Regions from separate parts of the Kitasatospora sp. NPDC048540 genome, predicted to be linked through region 3. Evidence: riboswitches for the same ligand, from Rfam matches in the RefSeq annotation. Region 3 holds a riboswitch; each other region holds the start of a gene.
What was found. Region 3 has a riboswitch for cobalamin ahead of cobN (cobaltochelatase subunit CobN). Riboswitches for the same ligand answer to the same signal wherever they lie in the genome.
Positions count from the first base shown of each region.

Region 1: another riboswitch for cobalamin. It lies ahead of AB0D08_RS13405 (ribonucleoside-diphosphate reductase subunit alpha); the one in region 3 lies ahead of cobN (cobaltochelatase subunit CobN).
Region 2: another riboswitch for cobalamin. It lies ahead of AB0D08_RS17865 (peptidase); the one in region 3 lies ahead of cobN (cobaltochelatase subunit CobN).

Region 1 is NZ_JBEZIR010000026.1:63,600-66,850, forward strand. It holds gene AB0D08_RS13405 (ribonucleoside-diphosphate reductase subunit alpha) at 1-1,595, opposite strand, end outside; cobalamin riboswitch at 1,855-1,991, opposite strand; gene AB0D08_RS13410 (GNAT family N-acetyltransferase) at 2,068-2,574, opposite strand; gene AB0D08_RS13415 (helix-turn-helix domain-containing protein) at 2,959-3,251, shown strand, end outside.
Region 2 is NZ_JBEZIR010000040.1:20,765-24,015, forward strand. It holds gene AB0D08_RS17860 (flagellar hook-length control protein FliK) at 450-941, opposite strand; gene AB0D08_RS17865 (peptidase) at 970-2,067, opposite strand; cobalamin riboswitch at 2,166-2,286, opposite strand; gene AB0D08_RS17870 (3-hydroxybutyryl-CoA dehydrogenase) at 2,454-3,251, opposite strand, start outside.
Region 3 is NZ_JBEZIR010000004.1:94,737-97,987, forward strand. It holds gene cobN (cobaltochelatase subunit CobN) at 1-1,198, opposite strand, end outside; cobalamin riboswitch at 1,319-1,442, opposite strand; gene AB0D08_RS03810 (hypothetical protein) at 1,556-2,758, shown strand; gene AB0D08_RS03815 (precorrin-8X methylmutase) at 2,755-3,251, shown strand, end outside.

The DNA.
Region 1 (3,251 bases), on a different contig from region 3:
CGCTCGTAGGCGGTCAGCATGATGCGCTCGGCGATCAGCGTCGACAGCTGCTTGGCCTCGGCCGAGTCGAAGTCGATCCGCAGCTTGAAGAAGACGTCCTGCAGGCCCATCACGCCCAGGCCCACCGGGCGCCAGCGCGAGTTGGAGTTCCCGGCCTCGGGGGTCGGGTAGAAGTTGATGTCGATGACCCGGTCGAGGAAGGTCACGGCGGTGCGCACGGTGGCGTCCAGCCGGTCCCAGTCCATCGCGCCCGTGAGGTCGGCGACGGTGGCGCCGTCGGCCACGTGGGCACCGAGGTTGACCGAGCCCAGGTTGCAGACCGCGGTCTCGGAGTCGTCGGTGACCTCCAGGATCTCGGTGCACAGGTTGGAGGAGTGCACCGTGCGGCCGGGCAGCGCGGTCTGGTTGGCGGCGCGGTTGGAGGCGTCCTTGAAGGTCATCCAGCCGTTGCCGGTCTGCGCCAGGGTGCGCATCATCCGGGCGTACAGGGTCTGCGCGGGGATGGTGCGCACGGCCTTGCCGGCCTGCTCGGCCTTCAGGTACGCCTCGTCGAAGTCGGCGCCCCACAGGTCGACCAGCTCGGGCACGTCGGCCGGGGAGAACAGCGACCAGTCGGCGTTGGCGTTCACCCGGCGCATGAACTCGTCCGGGATCCAGTGCGCCAGGTTCAGGTTGTGGGTCCGGCGGGCCTCCTCGCCGGTGTTGTCGCGGAGCTCCAGGAACTCCTCGATGTCGGCGTGCCAGGTCTCCAGGTAGACACAGGCGGCGCCCTTGCGCCGGCCGCCCTGGTTGACCGCGGCGACCGAGGAGTCCAGGGTGCGCAGGAACGGCACGATGCCGTTGGACTTGCCGTTGGTGCCCCGGATCAGGCTGCCGCGCGAGCGGATCCGGCTGTAGGACAGGCCGATGCCGCCGGCGTGCTTGGACAGCCGGGCGATCTGCGCGTAGCGCGAGTAGATCGAGTCCAGGTTGTCCAGCGGCGAGTCCAGCAGGTAGCAGCTGGACATCTGCGGGTGCTTGGTGCCGGAGTTGAACAGGGTCGGCGAGGACGGCAGGTAGGAGAGCGCGCTCATCAGCGCGTACAGCTCCGCGACCTCGCGCACCGCCTGCTCGCCGTCGCCCACGGCGAGGCCCGCCGCCACCCGGAGCAGGAAGTGCTGCGGGGTCTCGATCACCTTGCGGGTGATCGGGTGGCGCAGCAGGTAGCGGGACTGCACGGTGCGCAGGCCGAAGTACTCGAAGCGGTCGTCGCCGCGCTCGTCGATCAGGGCGTCGAAGGCGTCCGCGTGCTTGGCCACGAAGTCCGCGGTGGTGTCGCCGATCAGGCCCTCGGCGTGGCCGACGGCGATCGAGGCGGCGAACGACACGGCGCCCTGGCCGACGGCCTCGTCCGAGATCTCCAGCGCCAGCAGCCGGGCGGCGAGCTTGGAGTACTGCGGGTCCTCGGCGATCATCGACGCGGCGGCCTCCACGGCCAGTCCACGCAGCTCCGCGAAGTCGGAGCCGGCGTGGCGGCCGCGCAGCGCGGCGGCGGCGACGTGGCCGGGGTCCACCTGAGGAAGGTCGGCGCTGCGGTCGGTGAGCAGGCGCAGCAGCGCGGCACCGGGATCAGCGTCGGCGGTGGTGGTGGCACCACCCGGCCGGAGGCTGGGGGAGGAACCCTGGGACGGCAGGGCGACTGAGGCGGCGACGGTCAAGGCGCACTCTCTCCTGTGGCGGCGGCGGACGAGATCGGCCGGACCGTTTCAGGCAGGGCGGAGCGGCACGCCGAATCACCAGGCGTGCGTGGTCCCACCCCGGCCCACCCGCGAGGCCCGGACAAGTACTGCGGTGCTGCAAGGCATCTGCGGGGAAGCCGTGTGGCACGCCGTCGGCAGGTCTCGGACTCGCGGGTCAGGGTGTTGCGAAGCCCGCTCACCGTTGCGGGGCAGTCCCGGACTCCCACCGGGTTCCCCTGCGTCGACAGCGAGAGCGAGCATACATGTTGTGGGCGGGGTCAGGATGCGCCACCAGATGTAGTGCCGCGTGTCGTGGTCGCTCGACTGCGTTGCGCCACGGGGTGAGCCGTCAGAATGTGATCGAATAGACGATCACATCAATGCCGGGGGCCGGCTCCCAGTCCCGCTCGGGGCTCCGCCGGAACCCCAGCCGTTCGTAGACGCGGTGTGCCGCGGTCATCGCCGGACGGGTGGAGAACGCCATCCCGGTCAGCCCCAGCTCCCGGCTGCGGGCCATCGCGGCCCGTACCAGCGCGCTCCCGGCGCCCCGGCCGCGGGCCGCCCGGGCCACCGCCAGCATCCGGATCTCGCCCTCGTGCGGCGCCGCGATGTCGGCCCACGGATTGCCGCCCGGGGCGAAGGTCACACTGCCGAGCACGGCTCCGCCGGCCGGGTCGACGGCGACGAGGAGCTCGGCCTCCTCGGCGCGGCGCCGGGTGTCCCGCAGGAGCTCGGGATAGGGCCCGTCCGGGCGGCTGTAGCCCTCGCCGACGTAGACCTCGACCGAGAGGGCTCCGGCGGCGTCCAGGTCCTCGGGGAGGGCCCGGCGGATGACGAGGTCGGGGGCGGTGTCCATGCCACCAGTCTGCCGGGGCCGCGGTCGGCGGCGGCAGCCAGGGTGGTGGCGAGCCGGGTGGTGAACGGCGGCGCGGCCGGGGGCGGGCTGGTGGTCGCGGCGCCCGCGCCCGCCGCGGCGCCGTGCAGCCGGTCCGGCCCGCCGGGGTCGGCCGGGTAGCCGCCGGGGCGGTGCCAGTTGTCCCGGCCGTGCCGGGAGGTGCGTTCCAGGTCGCGGCCGACCAGCAGGCCGAGCAGGCCGAAGCCCCCGACCGCGGCGGCCAGGGCGAGCACGCCCATCGATGCCGAAGAGTCCATGTCCTCCACTCTCGCGACACCCGGGCGCGGCCACGAGTGGCAGAAAAGACCACTTGCCTCGAAAAGCTGCCACCGGCATCCTGGGACCATGCTGAGCAACGTCGTCACCGTGGTGCTGGAGGAGATCCACCCCTTCGAACTGGGCGTCGCCTGCGAGGTCTTCGGCCTCGACCGCAGCGACGACGGCCTGCCGGTCTACGACTTCGCGCTGGCCTCGGCCCGCCCCGGACCACTGCGCACCCACGCCGGCTTCAGCGTGGACGTCCCCCACGGCGTGGAGCGGATCGCCGGGGCCGACCTGGTGATCGCCGCCGCCACCGGAATCCGGGACGAGTACCCGGCCCCGCTGATCGAGGCCCTGCGGGCCGCCGTGGCGCGCGG
Region 2 (3,251 bases), on a different contig from region 3:
GTGTTCTGATGGTCAGTCGGCCAAATGCGGGCGGAATGGATGTGGCCGAAGTCACACCCGCGGTCCCGGTCCGGCCCCGCAGCGCCCCGCTGACGGCGGGTCGGGCGGGCGCGTCCGCTCGACCGACCGGCCCGTCAGAAGGTCGCGTCTGCGCCGGTCCGCCGGCACCCGCCGGGCTTCCTGCCCGGTGACCGGTTCACCCGCCCGGACGGCGTGCAGGACGTGGGCCAGGACCCCGGCGCCGCGGACGACCCGGGGCCGGGGCGGTTGAAGCAGGCCGGTCCGTCGAGGATCCGGACCCGGCCGTCCCGTACGGCCGGAAGATCCGCTCGGCCCGGGAGCCCGGTGGGCAGCTGGAGTTCGCTCCCGGTGCGGTCGGGTGACCGCGCCCTCCCGCCGATGCCCCGAGCATTGCGCGGGGAACGGGGCACCGGCGGTCGTGCGGGGTGTCAGGGGGCGGTGATGCCCGGCTGGGTGCCCGCGCCGAAGGCCCAGCCTTCGACGTCGCCGGGGGCGGGGTTGTAGCTGCCCGCGCCGAGGCTGCTGTACGACCAGGCGCCGCCGTGCTGCGCGTGCCAGTACGACCAGTAGGCGCTGCCGGTGGGGTTGGTGCAGGTGGCCGGCAGTGAGTTGATCTTGCAGACGAAGCCGGGGAAGCGCGGGTGGAAGGCCCAGGAGAACCCGGCGCCGGTGAGTGCGGCCAGGCCGGTGGCCGGGTCGCCCGGGGCGCAGCCGGTCTGGATGCCGCCGCCCACGGCGGTGAAGTCGACCACCACGGTGACGCCGGTGGTGCCGGTGCAGGCCGCGGCCTGCGCCTGCGGGGCCTGGGCGGCGGAGACGCCGAGCAGACCGGCGGTCAGCGCCGCCGCGGCGGCGGTCGAGCCGAGGGTGCGGCGGGCGGTGCGGCGGGCGGGGCGGGCCGGGGTGAGGGTGTCGCTCATGCGGAAGCTCCTTGCGGGGTCAGGGCGTTCAGCGGGTGGTCGCCGGGCAGGCGAGGACCGGCGCGGCGGGGCGGGCGCCGTGGGCGGAGAGGGCCGCCAGCGGGGTACCGGCGAGGCCGAGGACGGCCTGCGCGGTGGCGCGGACGCCGTTGCCGGTGTTGAAGCCGGTGGCGTCGTAGGCGACCGCGCCGCGGACGGCCGGGTCGGCGGCGCAGCCCTGCTGGAGCTTGACCAGGCTGCTCCAGCCCTTGAGGCCGGCGCCGAGGCGGCCGGAGGAGAGCAGGGTCTCGGTCGCCAGGCCGGTGCTGTTGGCGTTGGAGGCGGTGGCGCCCGCGGCGGCGAACCCGCCGTCGGCGTTCTGGTGGGCCGTCAGCCAGCCGAGACCTGCGGCGGCCTTGGCGGGGCGGCCGGTGGCGGTGAGGGCCTGGACGGCGAGTGCGGTGGCGTCCGGGTCGGCGGTGCAGGTGGGCTGGCCGAAGGAGATCGGGAAGCCGCCGTCCGCGCACTGGGCGGCGGCGAGGAAGTCGACGGCGGCGGCCGGGGCGCCCGCGTGGGTGCGCTGGAGCGCTATCAGGGCGAGGGACTGGCCGAAGGCGTTGCTGTAGTCGCCCCACTGGGAGCGGTCGGAGAAGCGGCCGCTCGGGGTCTGGAGCGAGCGGAGCCGGGCGGGGAGGTCGACGCCACCGAAGGCGGCCGGGTTCTCGCCGCGGACCTCGGCGGCCAGCAGCAGCTTGGCGGTGGCGCCGGCGTAGGCCTCGGTGGTGCCGTCGCCGAGGTAGCCGGTGATGATCTCGGGCTTGGCGAGCCAAGCGGTGGCGCGGGCCGCGGCCTGGTCGGAGCTGTGGGAGGCCGCGAAGGCCAGCACGGCGTCGACGGTCAGGCCCTGGTCGGGATAGTGGACGCCGTCGAACACGGCCTCGAAGTGGTCGCCGTCGACCAGTTGGCGGGCGAGCCAGCCGGCCGCGGCGGCGTCCGGGCGGACGGTGGCGGTCGTGGACGCGGAGGCCGATGCGGATGCGGGGGCGGCGGCGGGGGAGGCCTGGGCGGCGGCGGCCGCCGGAAGGACGGTGGCGACGGCGAGGGCGGGTACCGCGAGCAGGCCGAGGGAACGGCGGAGCGCTGGCATGGAAGGCCTTTCCGGGCCTGGGCGCAGGGGCGGCCGCAGGGGGCCGGAACGAGTCCGGGCAGCCCTCGGAGCTCCGGCCCGCAGACCACGACGGGAGGAGGGAACACACCTCCGCCGCCGGGTACTCGGGCTCGCCGCCGACAGCCGTCGGCGGCCTACCGTTGCGGGTCAGCGCCGGATTCGGACCGGACTTCCCCCAGCGGCGGAGTCACAACATGACGGCCCATCATGGCGACGGGCGAAAGGCCCGGTCAATGGCGCGTGCGTCACATCTCGCCGGGTCCGGATCGGTCGCCGACGACCGAGCCGGACCCGGCGGAACCGCCGTGCTCCGCCGGTGCCCGGCCCTCCGCGACAGAGGCCGGGCACCGGCGGGTCACGTACGGTCACACCGGCCGGTGGCGGTGGAACCCCCTTCCGCTCTTGCGGCCGAGCAGCCCGGCCTCGACCATTCGGGCGAGCAGCGGCGGCGGGGCGTACAGCGGCTCCTTGTACTCCTCGTACATCGACTCGGCGATGGCCTGCACGGTGTCCAGGCCGATCAGGTCGGCGAGTTGGAGCGGGCCCATGGGGTGGGCGCAGCCGTGGACCATGCCGGCGTCGATGTCGGCGGCGGTGGCGTGGCCGGCCTCGGCCATCCGGATCGCGGCCAGCAGGTACGGGACCAGCAGGGCGTTGACGACGAAGCCGGCCCGGTCGCGCGAGCGGATGACGTGCTTGCCGAGCACCTCCTCGACGAACGCCCCCACCCGGTGCAGGACGGTCGGGTCGGTGTGCAGCGAGGCGACCAGTTCGACCAGCGGCATCACCGGGGCCGGGTTGAAGAAGTGCAGGCCCAGCACGTGCGAGGGGCGGCCGGTGGCGATGCCGAGCCGGGTGACCGGGATGGCGGAGGTGTTGGTGGCGAGGACGGCCTGCTCGTCGGCCAGGACCTTGTCGAGGGCGGTGAGGATCTCGGTCTTGACGCTCTCGTCCTCGACGACGGCCTCGACGACGAGTTGGCGGTCGGCGAGTGCCTCCAGGTCGTCGGCGAAGATCAGGTGGCCCCAGGCCGCGGTGCGCTGCTGATCGCTGATCCGGCCGCGGTCGGCCGCGTGGTGCAGGGAGCGGTCGATCCGGGCGCGGGCGGCGCGCAGGGCGGCCGGATCCTTCTCGCAGACGATGGTGTCCAGGCCGGCGCGGGC
Region 3 (3,251 bases):
CTCGCCCGCTCGCCTGGTCGCCCGCTCGGGGCGGGTTGGGGCGGTCCTCGGACGCGTCGTCGTCCAGACCGGGCAGACCGGTGCCCAGGTCCATGCCCTCCGCACGGAGCCGCTCCAGCAGCCGCATCGCGGAGGCCGGGGTGTCCAGGCCGACCGCGTTGCCGACCCGGGCGTGCTTGGTCGGGTACGCCGAGAGCACCAGCGCGAGCCGCCGCTCGGCGGCCGGGATGTGCCGCAGCCGGGCGTGCCGGACCGCGATCCCCGCCACCCGGGCGGCCCGCTCGGGGTCGGCCGCGTAGACGGTCAGCCCGTCCTCGTCCAGCTCCTTGAACGAGAACGGCACGGTGATCAGACGGCCGTCGAACTCCGGGACGGCGATCTGGGTGGCGGTGTCCAGCGGGGACAGGCCGTCGTCGCTGGCCTCCCAGGCCGCCCGCGACCAGGTCAGGCAGAGCGCCTGCAGGATCGGGCGGTCCAGCGCGGCCAGCGCGCCCGCGTCCCAGGCCTCCTCGTCGCCGCCGGCCTGCGCGTCGGCCGGGCGGGTGCCGCCGGCCGCCAGCACGGTGGTGACGATCGCGTCGGCGGTGCCCAGGCGCGCCAGCAGCTCCGGCTCGGCGCCGCGCAGCGAGGAGCAGTACAGCGGCAGCGCCCGCGCCCCCCGGTCCTCGATCGCCCGGCAGAGCGTCTCGACGAAGCCGGTGTTGCCGCTCATGTGGTGGGCGCGGTAGTACAGCACCGCGATCACCGGGCCCTCCGTGGTGCGGGCGGTGCGCTCCAGCGGGCCCCACTCCGGCGCGGACACGGGCGGCGCGAAGCCGTGGCCGGTCAGCAGCACGGTGTCGGACAGGAAGGCGCCCAGTTCGGCCAGGTTGGCCGGGCCGCCGTGCGCGAGGTAGGCGTGCGCCTCGGCGGCGAGCCCGGCCGGGACGGTGGACAGCTCCATCAGCTGGGCGTCCGGGGCCTGCTCGCCGGTCAGCACCACGACCGGGCGGGGGCCGGCCAGCAGCGCGTCCAGGCCCTCCTGCCAGGCCCGGCGGCCGCCGAGCAGCCGGACGATCACCAGGTCGGTGCCCTCGGTCAGCGCGGGCAGGTCCTCGACGGCCAGCCGGGCCGGGTTGCCCAGGCGGTACGGCACCGGGCCGTTCGAGGCGCGGGCGCTGAGCAGGTCGGTGTCGGAGGTCGACAGCAGCAGGATCATGCGAGGGGCCTCCCGGCCTCGTCGGCGAACGGGCGGGCGGCGCAGGACATGCGGCAGCGCACAGGTCAAGCCTTCCTCGGGGTCCGCGCCCCGTGGCGGTTCCCCCCGGCCACGCGCCGGAGGGCTGGTCTGAGGGACGGCAGGAGTTCCTGGCTCCCACGGCGGTGAACCGTGGTCACAGTGGCGGGACCGCACCGGGTTTGCACCGGTTTCCTCCCCTTGCGCCGTCGCTGGCACGGGTGGCCCGCGGGCCACCCGGGCAGCATCGTACGGGGTGCCGACCGGCTGCGGAGCTGGTCCGCGGCTGTGATCTACGAGACCGGGGCATCCGATCGGACCATCTGTATGCTCGCCGCCATGCCACCCACACCCGACGCCTCCGCGCCGGGCCCCGCCCTGCCCGACCGGGGCCGGGCCGACGCCTGCCCCGGCGCGCTGCGCCTGCACCGGGCCGACGACGGCGCGCTCGCCCGGGTCCGGGTACCCGGCGGACTGCTGACGGCCGCTCAGGCACTGGTCCTGGCCGAGGCCGCCGAGCAGCTCGGTGACGGGCAGCTGGAGACCACCTCGCGCGGCAACGTCCAACTGCGCGGCCTCGGTTCGGACGCCGGCGCCGAGCTGGGCGGGCGGCTGCGCGCGGCCGGCCTGCTGCCCTCCGACACGCACGAGCGGGTCCGCAACATCGTCGCCTCCCCGCTGGCCGGCCTCGACGGCCGCGGCCACGCCGACGTCCAGGCCTGGGTGCGCGAGCTCGACCGCCGGCTGTGCGCGAGCGACTGGGCGGCCGCGCTGAGCGGCAAGTTCCTGTTCGCGCTGGACGACGGACGCGGCGACGTGGCCGCCCTGGACGCCGATGTGACATTGATCGCAAGGCCCGGCGGCGCGGCCCTGCTGCGCCTGGGCCGGGCCGCCACCGCCCGGCCGGTACCCGCCGGCGGCGCGGTGGACGCGGCCCTCGGCGCCGCCCGCGACTTCCTGGCCGCGCTGGAGGCCGCCGGCCGTACCGCCTGGCACCTGCGCGAGGTACCCGGTCTGCTCGACCCCGGCCCGCTGGAGCTGCCCGCGCCGGCCGGGCCGCACCCGCCGGCCGGCGTGCTGCCCGGCGGTCTGTCGGTCGGCCTGCGGTTCGGCCGGGCCGACGCCGGGCAGTGGCGGCTGCTGGCCGAGGCGGCCGCGGACGGCCTGCGGGTGACGCCCTGGCGCGGCGTGGTGCTGCCCGGGGCGGCGGCCGGCTGGCTGCCCCGGCTGGCCGCGGCCGGACTGCGCACCGAACCGGGCTCGCCCTGGGAGCGGGCCAGCGCGTGCACCGGAACGCCCGGCTGCGCGAAGTCGCTGGCCGACGTGCGCGCCGACGCGGCGGCGGCCCTGGACGCGGCGGAGCAGCCGGGGGTGCCGGTGCACTGGTCCGGCTGCGGGCGGCGCTGCGGACACCCGGGCGGAACCTGGGTGGACGTGCTCGCCACGGGGCAGGGCTACCGGGTGACCCGGGGCGAGGCCTCGGTGGAAGTGACGACGCAAGAGATGGCCGAGGCGGTCGCCGAGGCCCGGAGGATGACGTGATCGAGTACGAGAAGGACGGCGCCGAGATCTACCGGCAGTCCTTTGCCACCATCCGGGCCGAGGCCGACCTGGCCGGCCTGCCCGCCGACGTGGCCCAGGTCGCGGTGCGGATGATCCACGCCTGCGGCATGACCGACCTGGTCGAGGACCTGGCGTACTCGCCGGGCGTGGTGGCCCGCGCCCGCGAGGCGCTGCGCGCCGGGGCGCCGATCCTGTGCGACGTGAACATGGTGGCCAGCGGGGTCACCCGCAAGCGGCTGCCGGCCGGCAACGAGGTGATCTGCACACTGGCCGACCCCGCGGTGCCGGAGCTGGCCGCGAAGCTGGGCAACACCCGCAGCGCCGCCGCGATGGAGCTGTGGCTGCCGCACCTGGAGGGCGCGGTGGTCGCCGTCGGCAACGCGCCGACGTCGCTGTTCCGGCTGCTGGAGATGGTGGCCGCCGGTGCCCCGCGGCCGGCCGCGGTGATCGGTGTCCCGGTCGGTTTCATCGG